Regions from separate parts of the Chitinibacter bivalviorum genome, predicted to be linked through region 3. Evidence: predicted binding sites of a transcription regulator. Region 3 holds the regulator's gene; each other region holds the start of a gene.
The links. Region 3 encodes FNR, which switches genes on or off when oxygen is low (the NO sensors DNR and NnrR bind a similar motif). Its sites were predicted from a motif close to TTGATNNNNATCAA; they were not measured.
Positions count from the first base shown of each region.

Region 1 (4,754 bases), 1.4 Mb from region 3:
AACCGAGAACATTGCCATATACCAGAGGGTGTCTGCACAAAACCCAACAAAAATAAGGCATTCAGGCAGATACACAAGGGTGAATTATCCGGATACCCATCGCAGACTAACGCATTGCAGATTTGAATTACTCTTTCGCGGCACTGTCCATAACCGCATCAAAATGAAAAAGCCTTGGTGCAATCCAAGGCTTTTAAATATAACTACCCCCATCAAGCCCGCTCAATTCATGACACTTAGCGCGCAAACATCGCCTGAACATCGCGTACCAATTGTAGCGATGCCTCGATTTCGTCTTTGCGAATCGCTACGCTCTCGACATTACACCCCACCGGTATTCCTTTCTCATTAGCGTATTGCAATAGCTCAGAGAATATACCCTTACATGCTTCCAGCGAATTAGCCAGAATATCGCCCGAATGCACCAGATCGTTTTCCAGCCATTTTGGAATACTAATCCCCAGCCACTTCATAAATTCCAGCGTTTTCACTGAACCGCATGGTGTGATGGTGAAAATGATCGGCACCATCGCTGTGCCGCTCGCTTGGCAGGCATAGTAGTAATCCGAGAGGAAATTTTTGGCCGCCTCGACGTTGTAAACGCATTGCGTCACAAAGAACGAACACCCCTCGGTCACTTTGTGCGCGACGCGAATATGCTCATCGTGCTTCACCAAATGCCGCTCAGGAATCGCCACACCGCCGACCAACAGCGCAGGATTGGTCTCGCGGCGCAGCGCATACGCTTGCGCTACGGTCAGCGACACCTGTTGCTCGCGCGAGGCCGCGCCGACAAACACCGACACGCCGTCGTTCATCGCCATCAAATCCGCGCGAAATACCTCTGGCGAATACTTGCCCACGCAGCGGTAGTTGATCTTTGGCACATCGAGCGGCGCCAGATAATCGCGGCTATACACCAGCGGATCGAGTGTCGCCATAAACGGAAACGGCCGCGTCGCATCGGTGCGATCGGCCTCATCCTGAATGTCATACAGCACCAGCCCATCCACATTCAGCGGCGCAATGCGCTCGATTTGCAGCGCCGCAATCTCAGCCATTTTCTCCGGCGTGTTATTGGCCTTGGGCGGCGTAATGCCGTAGAGCAAAATACCCGATTGGCGTTGCGCGATTTTGGTGTGCAGTGAGGTAGGCATGAGCAGACTCGTTGTCGTTTGAGCGGGATTTTACGCTGTTTTGTCCTGATCAGCGCAATGCACTACCAAGCTAAGTGCAAGCAGAATCGGCATTAGGAGATATTTGCTCGCTTTGACTATAGTGGGTAAGAGTCCCTTACAAGGTAAAGCCCATGTTGATGAACGATAGTGAACTTCGCTTACCGCTGCCCCCTGCCAATAAAGCCAACAAACCCAGCGAGATTCAGTTTTTTAATTATCTCAAGCAACTGGTGATTGCTGGGCAATGGAAAGCGGACGATTATTTACCCGCGCCAAGCGACTTTGCCCGCCACTACAATTTAATGCCGAGTATTGTACAAACCGCATTCAATATGCTGGCCCAAGAATGCTGGATCGTACGTCGCGATGGCGTCAATTACCAGATTACGCCAAAAATCAATCAGCCCATCACCCACCCGACCGGCTTTTCCGAGTTAATCCGTGCACGCGGCTTTACACCCAATTCGATCTGGCTCAAACGAGAGATCTGCACACCAGATCGGGAAGTGCAATGGCGCTTGGATCTGGATAATGGCGAGAAAATTGCCAGACTGGAACGTATCCGCCTTGCCAATGATGTCGCCATTGGCTACGAGTGCAGTAGCTTGCCCGCGGCCTTGCTACCTGAGCCGCAACTGGTAGAACATTCGCTGTATACCTGCCTCGCGGCCAATCAATTAACCATCGGGCGTGCAGTCGAAGAGGTGGGTGCAGAGATGTGCAATCCAGCCATGGCGATCCAGTGTGGTTTTACGAGTGGGCAGGCCATGCTACGCCTGACCCGCGTCGCCTACCTAGCCGATGGCCGCCCACTCGAGCTGACTCAGTCCTATTTCCGCAGCGATTACTACCACTATGAAGTCGAACTCAATCGCTAAATCCTCAGATTACAAACACTCGCAGCATGGGCAAGCAAATCGTCCTCCACGCTGCTTGCCTATGGGATCAGGGTTCGCGAGATAGGCAAGTTTGGCGCCACAGCAGGTCACCCTCAGCGCCACGCTATAAAAAAAGGGGGCATCGCTGCCCCCGTCCATTTCAGCCATCATTTGCGCTGCAGCACTTACGACCAGAAGCGCTCCAGCCAGCTTTTCTTGTGCCAGCTCTTTTGTGCGCCGCGTGACAGGAAGTGCTCCACATAGCGTTGATCGCCTTCCATGATGTGGTTGGTCAGCCAGTTTCTGAGAAAATGCAGCAGCTCAAAAGAAATCGCTTCGCCCTTATTGAGGCGCTCTTGCAAATCATTCATCTGAGCGATCAAATCTTCGTGATGGCCTTTATGCGCTTCGTAATCGGGATAGCCCAAAATACGCATCAGGCTTTCTTCTACCGTGAAGTGAATTCGCGTGTAATCTGCCAAACGCTGCAAAATGGCCACCGACGCTTCCCGTCCGTGATGCTGGCGAATGGCATCGTGTAACTCATTGAGTAAATTGACTAATACTTTATGCTGCTCGTCGATTTCTTGAATACCCACCGAGAGGGCATCATTCCATTCAATCAGTAAGCTCATTATGTTGCTCCACGGATAATGAGCACATACTGCCGAGGCGAGGGGCTAGATTATTTGATCTAGCTCAACAAGCATGAAAGCCCTGTCTTTCAGTTGTAATCTTGCAATACTTTGCTCCATCAATCAGTTGGCTTGGCGCTGCCCTAGTACCGACTCCTCGACACGCTGGCTAAGCACATGCCCCAGTTGCCCGTCGCCATAGGTTTTGAGCACTTGCGAGATGATGACCTGATAGCCACCGAGCCATTCGCTGTAGCGTTTTTTCGCTTCGATGTGTTTGGGGTGGGCGATCAGCGCTTTCAGACCCGCCTCGTTTTCCCAGTAATACACATTGGCGATGCGACCGGTTTGGGGGTCTTCCCAAGCCTCCTCACCGATGTAGCCGATGCTCTCTTTGGCGGCAGTGGCAATCAGCGCGTCGAGCGCGTGAAATTCGTGATCGTATTCTTTGGCAGTGAAGATAAAAGTCGCTGAGTACATCCAATACTACCCCTATGTATTAACTAGAAAATTAACTTGATGAATGATTACAGAGCAATACCCTAGACCAGCTTTAGGTTTTCAGCCAAATGCGTGTACACCGTCGAGACCCGCCGCAGGTGGCGAGATTCGGCGTGGGTCAGTAGCCATAATTCGGTTTGGCATTCGGTGATTTCGTCGTCGATTTGCGCCAGTGCGGGGTGAGCTTGCCCCATAAAAATCGGCAGCAGCCCTACCCCCAAGCCCTGTGCGATCAGCTCCATCACCGTCATGATGCTGCCCACCCGAAATTGCGGGCTGATTTTGGGCAAATGGCGCTGCCGCCACAGCACCGATGGATGCTCAGGCAAGCCGTCGTCGGGCGCGATCCACATGGCTCGCCCTGCCAGCGCATCATCCCAGTTGATCGCTGCGGCTTTGGCCGCATACGGTGCCATGCGGATCGGCCCAAGTTTTTTGCCGATCAGGTGTGCAGGTGGGCGCTGCGTGGCGCGCACGGCGATATCGGCGTCGCGTCGCGTCAAGCTGGCCAACTCATTGCCAGCATGCAGCTCGAAGCGCAATTGCGGATGCGCTTGCAACAGCGGCGGCAAAGCGGGGGCGACCAGCTGATGCAAGACGCCATCGGTGGTGGTGATTCGCACCGTGCCAAGCAGCTGATCAGGCTGCAATTGCGCACTCGCGCGCGCAGTTTCCAGCAGCGTTTCGAGCTGTTCAGCTTGAGCAGCCAAAGCCAGCGCCAACTCACCCGGCGCGTAGCCTTGGCGTGAGCGCTCAAACAAATTTGCCCCCAGCCCGCGCTCGATACGCTGCAAAGTGCGAAACACCGTTGACGCATCCAGCGCCAATCGCTCACCCGCCTCGGCCAATTTGCGCGTACGCACCAGCGCCAAGATCAGCTCCAGATCAGCCGCACTGAGCTTGTATTGCAATTTTGCATTCATAGCTTGTAGCAATGCCTATTTATCTTGCATAAGTGCAATACTAGAGTAAGGCCATCCCCCACTCAAGCAGGAATCATCATGGCCACCCAACTCACGCTGATCAGCCACCCTCTGTGCCCATATGTGCAACGCGCCGCGATTGTGCTGGCGGAAAAAAACATCCCTTTCACTCGGGTCGATATTGATCTGGCAAACAAGCCCGATTGGTTTTTGCGCATTTCGCCCTTGGGCAAAACACCGCTGTTGCTGGTGGATGATCAGCCGATTTTTGAGTCTGCCGTGATTTGCGAATATCTCGATGAAACCATCGCGCCAGCTCTGCACCCGCAAGATCCGATCCAAAAAGCCCAGCATCGCGGCTGGATCGAGTTTGCTTCAGCCACGCTCAACAGCATTGCCGGCTTTTACACCGCGCCCGATGCCGCAACTTTGGCAGCCAAGGCCGACGAAATCCGCAGCAAGCTGGCCACCTTGGAATCGGCGCTCAATCGCGCGCCCTTTTTTGCTGGCGAGCAGCTCTCGCTGGTCGATGCCGCTTTTGGCCCCGTATTTCGCTATTTTGAGGTGTTTGAGCAGATCGCCGATTTCGACTTTTTTGCCGCCACGCCCAAGGTACAAGCATGGCGCAAGGCGCTGCAA
Region 1 is NZ_CP058627.1:3,062,231-3,066,984, reverse strand. Features, by position in the region: gene HQ393_RS14575 (methylenetetrahydrofolate reductase) at 237-1,157, opposite strand; gene HQ393_RS14570 (GntR family transcriptional regulator) at 1,310-2,056, shown strand; gene HQ393_RS14565 (bacteriohemerythrin) at 2,242-2,691, opposite strand; gene HQ393_RS14560 (antibiotic biosynthesis monooxygenase) at 2,815-3,171, opposite strand; gene HQ393_RS14555 (LysR family transcriptional regulator) at 3,234-4,115, opposite strand; gene HQ393_RS14550 (glutathione S-transferase family protein) at 4,194-4,754, shown strand, end outside.
Region 1: a site for FNR is predicted at 2,746-2,759, ahead of HQ393_RS14565 (bacteriohemerythrin). Genes of this name have one in related genera too.

Region 2 (4,754 bases), 110 kb from region 3:
CATGCTCAGCGCATACCGCGCCGCAGGTAAATCTTGGGCAATGAGCGGTTTGGCAATCGCATCAACGTGGCGAAATAAGCTATTCGCGCCCAGCGCAAACCACAGCGCCATGCCATGCAGCAGCGCCAATAGCGCCAGCTGTAGCACCGCGTGATGATCGGTCAATTGCGTGACGATTTGTTCAACAGCCAGAAAAATAACAAGGGGTATTGCCAGCAAAATCAGTACTGAAAATGCACCTAGAGCAATACCCATACGACCTATATTAAATTGCTGCTCCATCCGCTTCACCCATCGACCGAAACCGACCAATGGGTGAAAACGCCGTGGCTCACCCACGCACCATTCCAGCACCAGCGCGATGGCCAGAGCAAGCAAGAGCGTGAGTGGGTGAAAGCACAGCAGCATGGCTTACTTCTGTGCCCACTTGACAGTGAGCATGCCGTTGGCGCCTAAAGTGCCGTAGTCTTTGGCCAACTCGTATTCCTGATCAAATACATTATTAATACGCAGCTCTAGCCCCCAGTCTTTGGCCACTTGCCATGTCGCCGCCAGATTGGTCAGTGCATAGCCAGCCAGCGATTTTTTATTCGCGGCATCATCAAAACGCTGGCCTTGTGCCTGCATTTCGACGCGGACTGTCCAATTGGCCTGACCATAAGCGGCGTAAGCGAAACCGGCATTTTTAGCGCGACGCGCGAGCTGCTTACCATTATTGGCGGTGCTGGAATCATCCGTCGCATCCAGGTAATCGTAACTACCGCCAAGGCTCACGCCATTGATTTGCCAATCCGCCGTCAGCGTTAAGCCTTGCAAATTCGCTTTCCCAATATTGGCTGTGCCACCTTTTGCGGCATCATATTGCAGCAGATCGGTCACCCGATTGCGGTAAATCGTAGCGCTCGCTTGCAGAGTTTTCTGCGCATAACGCAAAAATGCCTCGGCGTTTTTAGATTGCGCCGGTTTCAGATCCGGATTGCCGTAGCCTGGGTAGTACAGCTCATTGAAAGTTGGAGCTTGGAAACCTGTTGCATAGCTCGCGCCAACTTGCCAAGCATTGGCAAAGGCCCAGCTTGCACCGATCGTGCCGTTGGTATCGTTGCCAAATTGCGAGTTGTCATCGTTACGCAGATTTGCTTGCAGCGTTACATCGCCCAGATGCGCCAAGTAGCCGCCCCAAACGCTATTAATCCGGCGCGAATCCACATCGTATTGCGTCGTACCTGACACTGCTTGCAGCAAGGTTTCGGCGGCCAAAGTCAGTACGCCCGGGCCTGCTTTAATATCATTTTGCCAAGCAAACTGGCTTTGTTGTGTCTTGAATTGGCTCTTTTCAGGGCTATAGGACGTCGCTGGCGCATAGTTAAACGAATTATCAACGCTTAGCCCCGCTTGCAATTTGCTCGCCCAAATATCGGTCAGCTGGTTTTTGCTCCAGATCGTACCGCTACCATTGCTGCCTTCATCGCGATAATTGTAGGTGTTGGTGGCATACGCATTGTCGTATTGGTTTTTCACCTGCGCGATCAACACACTACCGCCAATTTCATTGCGCTCATTAAAGCTGTGGCTGGCCGATGCTGAAACGCTCAGGTTTTTGTAGCCGTCTTTATCGCTACTGTATTTTTGATATTTGGGTACCGCCAAGGCGCTGATGCCGTCTGTTTGGCTGTACGCTACGCCTAAAGCGTAATGGGTTTGCTCGTTGCCACCGCTGACATTGGCGCTCATATCCCAGCTATTTTCAGTGCCGTAACCAAGTTTGGCACTAGGTTGAAAGCCTTTGCCGCCTTGCTTGGTAAAAATCTGAATCACGCCACCAATGGCGTCTGCGCCGTACAAGCTGGCGGCTGTGCCGCGCAAAATCTCGATGCGATCGATTTGTTCAAGCGGTAAATGCTGCAAAGCCGCCTGACCCGTCGTTGCCGAGCCATAACGGACGCCATCAATCAACACCACGGTTTGCTGCGCGTTCGCGCCACGAATATAGATCGCGCCCGATTTTCCTGCGCCACCGTTGCTGGCCACCTGAATACCGGGCTGGCGAGCGAGCAATTCGGGGAGCGTCGTATTGTTTTGGTTTTCTAATTCGGCCGCATCAATCACGGTCACATCGCCCACCACTTCACGTGCAGGCTGAGCGATACGGGCGGCCGTCACCACCACTTCATCGAGTTGAGTCACTTCGGCATGAGCGGTTGCGGCTAGGGTAGATAAAACAACGAGGTATAACTTGGAAAAGCGCGTATTCATTTAAGTCTCCGGCAATACACCCACAGCGTATTGCATCAATAAAGCGGCAGGAGACTTAAATGGCATCAACAGGAATGTCGCCGGCAATGCGGCTAGAAATCTGTCGCCACGGCCACCCTGCCGTACGTCACAGCTATTGCGCCTGAGCGTAATAACTCGCAAGGCCGGTATCCGGACTCAACAGACTTAATCGATCGCCTTCCCATCGTTGGCATTGCGCCATCATTCCGACAGTGGCTGCGTATTCAAACGCCAGACCGATTCACACTGTTTTACCGTTGCAGGGGCAGTACAGGCATTGAACCTGTTTCCCGTTTAAAGGCGACTTTTAGGATTATCCATACGCCGCCTCACCTTTGCTGGCGCGCATTGTAGCGCAAAGCACTCGCGCCTACCTGTCGCGAATATGACAAATCGATTTAAGTTGCGACTTAGGTTTTTTCAATCGAATACATAGCTAAATACAATCGCCAGCTAAACCGCCGCTGCATTGCTATGTGCTGGGAGTAAGAATATGATTTGGATCAAATTTCACAAATTACTGAAAATTCAAAACTTCCATGAACCTCACTCCACTTATCCAATCTTTCGTGCTGCACTTTGGCGAAATGGGCAGCCATTGGGGCATTAACCGCACCGTCGGCCAGATGTATGCGCTGCTGTTTGTGAGTGAAAAGCCGCTCAACGCCGACGAAATGGCCGAAGCGCTGGGCTTTTCGCGTTCCAATATCAGCATGGGGCTCAAGGAGCTGGTGTCATGGCGTTTGGTGAAATTGCAGCATTTACCGGGCGATCGCCGCGAGTATTACTCCACGCCTGAAGACGTCTGGGTGATTTTCCAAACGCTGGCCGAAGAGCGCAAAAAACGCGAAGTGGACCCAACGCTAACGATGCTGCGCGGTGCGCTGCTTGAATCACCGAGCAACGAGGCCGACCGCCACGCGCAAGCGCGAATGGAACAAATGCACGATTTGATCGACCTGACGACCAGTTGGTTCAGCGATATTCAACGCCTTGACGTTGAAACACTGCAAAAGCTAATGAAACTGGGCTCGCAAGTACAGAAATTTCTCGAATTCAAACAAAAGCTACCTGCCTTTATGGGTGGTAGCGATGCCAATCCGACCAAGGAATAATCATGCTTCCCGATGCCCTACTCGACCCCGTGATACTGGCGCGGATTCAGTTTGCCGCTAATATCACCTTCCACATTTTATTTCCCACCATCAGTATCGCGATGGGCTGGGTACTGCTGTTTTTCAAGCTGCGCTTTAATTCAACGGGTGACGCCAAATGGATGGAGGCGTATGGCTTTTGGGTCAAAATCTTCGCGCTGACCTTTGCGCTGGGCGTCGTGTCCGGCATCACGATGAGTTTTCAGTTTGGCACCAACTGGCCGGGCTTTATGAATACCGTCGGCAATATCGCCGGGCCGCTACTGGCGTATGAAGTATTGACGGCGTTTTTCCTTGAAGCGACCTTCCTCGGCATCATGCTGTTTGGCCAGAAAAAAGTGAGCAATCGCATGCACACGCTGGCGACCGTGTTGGTGGCCGGCGGGACGACCTTGTCGGCGTTCTGGATTATTGTGCTCAATTCTTGGATGCAAACGCCGACTGGCTTTGAAATGATCAATGGTCAGGCGCATGTAACAAGCTGGTTTGAAGTGGTGTTTAATCCTTCGATGCCGTATCGACTCACGCACATGCTGATCGCGTCGGGCTTAACCGTCGCGTTCTTGATTGCAGGCGTGTCGGCGTATCGCTGGCTCAAAGGCCAGCGCATACCCAGTGTGCTGTCCGCGCTCAAAACTGGCGTCGTATTGGCCGCAGCATTGATTCCTTTACAGATTTTTGTCGGCGATATGCATGGCCTGAATACACTCAAACATCAACCGGCCAAAATCGCCGCCGTCGAAGGCATTTGGCATACCGAACACGGCGCGCCATTGATGCTATTCGCGCTGCCGAATGAAGAAACACGCAGCAACGATTACGCGATTGGTATTCCCAAAGTTGCCAGCCTGATTTTGACGCACGATATCAATGGCGAAATCAAAGGCCTCAATGAATTTGCCGAGCATCCGCCCGTGGCAAAAGTATTTTGGGCTTTCCGCATTATGGCAGGGGTGGGTATGTTGATGCTACTGGCGAGCTGGCTGGCGGTGTGGCAGATACGTCGCCAAGGTGAACCAACACCGTTAGTGAGCAAACTGCTGATCGCCATGACCTTTAGCGGTTGGGTCGCCACAGTGGCAGGTTGGTACGTCACCGAAATCGGCCGCCAGCCGTGGCTGGTGCAAGGCGTACTCAAAACCGCCGACGCGGCATCCCATGTACCGGGCGGAATGATTTTATCGACGCTGATTATGTATCTGGCGCTGTATGTCTTCTTGCTGATTTCGTATATCTCAGTCGTGTTTTATCTGGCCAAAAAGGCCGGGGCGGCGGAACAGGAGAATCAATAATGCTCAATACCATTGATCTAGCCTACTGGCTGCC
Region 2 is NZ_CP058627.1:810,102-814,855, reverse strand. Features, by position in the region: gene cbiB (adenosylcobinamide-phosphate synthase CbiB) at 1-408, opposite strand, end outside; gene HQ393_RS03765 (TonB-dependent receptor domain-containing protein) at 412-2,253, opposite strand; cobalamin riboswitch at 2,399-2,626, opposite strand; gene HQ393_RS03760 (GbsR/MarR family transcriptional regulator) at 2,814-3,389, shown strand; gene HQ393_RS03755 (cytochrome ubiquinol oxidase subunit I) at 3,392-4,720, shown strand; gene HQ393_RS03750 (cytochrome d ubiquinol oxidase subunit II) at 4,720-4,754, shown strand, end outside.
Region 2: a site for FNR is predicted at 2,768-2,781, ahead of HQ393_RS03760 (GbsR/MarR family transcriptional regulator). Genes of this name have one in related genera too.

Region 3 (4,754 bases):
GGCGTGATCGCTGCTGAACTCTACAACCGCTTCAGTGGTGTTGAGTTGCACAAAGCCTTGGCGTTCTTCAGTGGCCGTCGTCTGGTGCCTATCATCACCTCGTTTGTGATGATCATTGTGGCATTTGTGCTGATGGCTATTTGGCCTGTGATTTTCAACGGCTTGGTACACTTCGGTGAAAGCATCAAAGATATGGGCGCTGCAGGTGCTGGTATCTATGCCTTCTTCAACCGTCTGCTGATTCCAGTTGGTTTGCACCACGCACTGAATTCAGTGTTCTGGTTCAACGTTGCCGGCATTAACGACATCCCTAACTTCTTGGGTGGCGCTAAATCATTGGCTGAAGGTACTGCTGTATTGGGTAAAACTGGTATGTATCAAGCTGGTTTCTTCCCAATCATGATGTTCGGTTTGCCAGGTGCTGCTTTGGCAATTTACCACACTGCAAAACCTGCTAACAAAGCGCGTGTAGCTTCAATTATGTTTGCTGCTGCTTTGACTTCATTCTTCACTGGTGTAACAGAACCACTTGAATTCTCATTCATGTTTGTTGCGCCATTGTTGTATGTATTCCATGCGTTCCTGACTGGTGTTTCTGTGTACATTGCTGCAACTATGCAATGGATTTCAGGTTTCGGCTTTAGTGCTGGCCTGGTGGATATGGTCTTGTCTTCTCGCAATCCACTTGCGAAAGATTGGTTCATGCTGATCTTGCAAGGCTTTGTATTCTTCGCTGTGTACTACTTCGGTTTCCGTGCATTCATTACTGCATTGAACCTGAAAACACCAGGTCGTGAAGATGACGTAATCGAATCGATTGCTACTCCAGAAGTAACTGCTGCTGCAACAGGTAGCACTGCTGAATTGGCGATGGCCTATGCAACTGTGGTTGGTGGTGCGGCTAACGTAACTAATGTTGATGCGTGCATTACACGTTTGCGTTTGTCAGTCGTTGATGCTGATTTGGTAAACGAAGCGGCTGCCAAAAGCTTGGGTGCGAGCGGTGTAATTAAACTGAACAAACAAAGCGTTCAAATCATCGTTGGCCCTAAAGCTGAGCTGATTGCTGATTCGTTGCGTGCTGTTCTGGCTGGTCAAGCTTCAAAAAAGTAATTGAGGCAGCGCCACAGTCTAACGTGGCGCCAAAGTCCTCTAACCCCGGCGAGATCGTACTGCTCTCACCATTAACGGGTGAAGTAGTGGCTTTAGAGAATGTGCCAGATGCGGCATTCGCAACTAAAGCTGTGGGTGATGGTGTGGCCATTTTACCAACGGGTAATTTGGTAGTGGCACCGTGTGATGGGCAATTGGTTAAGATTTTTAATACCAATCACGCTTTTGCTCTGATCAACGATGCAGGTGTTGAACTGATTGTGCACATTGGTATCGAAACTGTGAAACTCGGCGGGCAAGGATTTACCCGTCTGGCTGAACAAGGTAGTTTCGTGAAGGCAGGACAACCCGTACTTGAGTTAGATCTTGAATACTTGGGTGCAAATGCCAAATCAATGATTAGCCCAATTGTTCTTACGAATGCGGATCAATTTGCACCACTGACCGAGCTAGCATCTGGCTCCGTGATTGCAGGGCAAACCGCGCTCTACACGATCAAACAAAAATAATTGATTCTGTTAGCAAAAACGCCACCTTCGGGTGGCGTTTTTTTTGCTTAATAGGTGAAAGTAGTATTCAAACTCAGTATTGGGCTAGCAGACTGGCGAGTTGATGTACGGGTGATGCTTCATTTTGCGGTAAAAATGGAAATAACTGAGTAGTTTGCGGATGGTGGGCGATGAATTGGCTAGGCGGATGCTCAAGCAAGTACCTGCGAGCTAGGCTCGCGAGTGTCTGGGTTTGTAATTGCTGCTGCGCCAAAAATTTGGCTAACTGGTCCAAAATATCAGGCTGAGTTAAGGTGAAATTTGTATTGCCCGTCGACGTGGGGGCTACACCATCCCACGCTAAAAAAACATTCGTGCCTTGCGGTGTCAGCAGTGCTTGCCATAGCTGATGCATAAAGCTTGCTGCACCGATATTCCCGCAATGTAGCCAGCCATTACTGATGGGTGAAAGTGAATTTAAGATGGGAGCGTGTAAATTGAGTGATGCAATATCGCCGCTGACTAGGGTAATAAACCCATAGTAGGGTGCCAGTGGCGCTGGGATAATAAATGCATCAACTAAATTGTGTGAGCGCTGCTTTAATTCGCAGGCGTAAGCTGCGTTTGGAGCTTGGATGAGCAGTAGATTCGAGCCTGGGCTGGGTGTATCTGTTTGGCTCTCTAGTGGATGAATACTGTACTGGCCGCTTGGAGGGCTGAAATTGAGTCTAGCGCTAATTGAGGGTATGAGCTCAGAGGGGGCAATCAGATGGGTTTGCATCAATATACCCCCTGTTGGGCTTAATTATTCATCGTGGCAAGTATTGAGTAGCTTTTTCAGGCTATCAATATTTTCTAATTCAATTAAACGATTCTGTACTTTGATAAAGCCTTGATCTTGAAACTTAGATAAGGTGCGGCTCACCGTTTCTAATTTGAGGCCGAGGTAGCTGCCGATCTCCTCACGAGTCATTCGTAAGTGGAAGCTGCTTGAAGAATAGCCGCGAATTGCAAACCGTTGCGATAGATTCAATAAAAACGCAGCCAAACGCTCTTCAGCCTTCATATTGCCAAGTAATAGCATTACGCCATGGTCACGCACAATCTCGCGACTCATCACTCTGTGGAAATGGCGTTGCAATAGTGGGATTTCGCGTGATAAATCTTCAATATCATTAAATGGCAACTCGCACACTTCGCTGTCTTCGAGTGCAATTGCATCGCAAGTGTGGACGTCAGTGCTGATGGCATCCATGCCCATTAGTTCACCTGACATATGGAAACCAGTTACTTGCTCGCGGCCATCTTCTGAAATCACGCTGGCCTTGAAGAAGCCTAGGCGAATTGCATATAAAGAACGGAATGGCTCGCCAGCACGATACAGCGCTTCACCACGTTTGATCGGGCGGGCTTGAGTGATGATGGTGTCCAGCTCTTGCATTTCATCTTGTGATAATCCCATTGGCAGGCACAACTCACGCAAGCTGCAATTGGTGCATGAATTACGCAGGTGGCGAGGTGAAAGATCGCGTACTTGAATGGGGGAAATCATGAAAATCTCACAAGAATAATAAACGTGCAGGAGGAGTATTGTAACTCTCTGAAGAGGTAGATACCCCAGTGTCATTGCATTTGACTTGATATAAATCAAGTTGGATCATTGTACTAGCTTTTAAGCTGCCGCTGCTAGTATGGAGAACGAGTAAAAATGACGATTTTGAATAGTTTGAGCAGCGCTCAATTGCCTGGATCGGCGGTGGTTGATTTTGATCGTGAATTGATTGTCCGCTATGACGGAAAAGGGCCTCGCTATACTTCGTATCCGACTGCAGACCGCTTTACTCACCCAATCTCGTCTGAGCAATATCGAGGTATTTTGCAGCAACGCTCGCCTGGTGCTTTGCTCAATCCTTTGTCGCTTTATTTTCACATTCCTTTCTGTAATACCGTATGTTACTACTGCGGCTGCAACAAAATTATTACAAAAGACACTGGCAAAGCTGATTTGTATATCAATTATCTTACAAAAGAAATTGAAATGCACGCTGCTGAGTTGCCCAATCGGCCGAAAGTGGGGCAGCTGCACTTAGGCGGCGGGACGCCGACGTTTATGTCGGAGGCGCAGCTTACTCGTTTAATGAATGTCGTGCGTACTCATTTTGACCTCTTGCCCACGGGCGAGTTCTCTATCGAGATCGACCCCCGTAAAGTGGGCGAGCCCATGATTAAAACCTTGGCAGAGCTGGGCTTTAATCGCATGAGTGTCGGGATTCAAGATTTTAATCCAGCGGTGCAAGAGGCTGTCAATCGGATTCAATCTGAGCAAGAAACACGCTCGGTGATTGAAGCCGCACGCATGCATGGGTTTAAGTCTGTGAGTGTGGATCTCATCTATGGTTTACCCAAGCAAACGGCAGAATCGCTCGCGAAAACCATTGAGCGTGTGTTAACGCTCCGTCCTGATCGTATTGCTTTATACAATTATGCGCATTTGCCAGAGCGGTTTATGCCGCAGCGTCGTATTAATGAGGCAGAGCTGCCGAGTGCCGATGTTAAGCTCGATATCTTGCAAAACTCAATCACGCAATTGATTGAGGCGGGGTATGTATTAATTGGCATGGACCACTTTGCCTTGCCGAATGATGATTTGGCTGTTGCGCAACGGCGGGGGCGTCTGCAACGTAATTTCCAGGGCTATTCGACGCATGCGGACTGTGATTTGCTTGCTTTTGGCGTCTCTTCAATTGGCAAAATTGGCGCTCATTATCAGCAAAATGTGAAAACACTTGAAGAGTATTACGAAAAACTGGATGCCAACGAGTTTCCAGTTGTCCGTGGCCTGCAAATGAATAGCGATGATTTGATTCGCCGCGCAGTCATTCAGGCTTTAATGTGCCAATTCGAATTGTATTATCAGGCGATTGAAGTGAGCTATATGATCGATTTTCTGGATTATTTTTCCGAAGAGATCACTTTGCTACAGCCTTTAATGGATGACGGCTTAATCACGATTGAGGCCGATGGCTTGTTTGTCACCGCAAAAGGGCGCTTGCTGATTCGATCGATCGCAATGATATTCGATCAATATTTGCGGACAAAAACTACGCAAGCAAGGTATTCTCGCCTGATTTGATTTTGTGTGTTGGCCTATGC
Region 3 is NZ_CP058627.1:916,363-921,116, forward strand. Features, by position in the region: gene nagE (N-acetylglucosamine-specific PTS transporter subunit IIBC) at 1-1,113, shown strand, start outside; gene HQ393_RS04190 (PTS sugar transporter subunit IIA) at 1,137-1,622, shown strand; gene HQ393_RS04195 (hypothetical protein) at 1,696-2,382, opposite strand; gene fnr (fumarate/nitrate reduction transcriptional regulator Fnr) at 2,407-3,153, opposite strand; gene hemN (oxygen-independent coproporphyrinogen III oxidase) at 3,310-4,734, shown strand; gene HQ393_RS04210 (sulfite exporter TauE/SafE family protein) at 4,751-4,754, shown strand, end outside.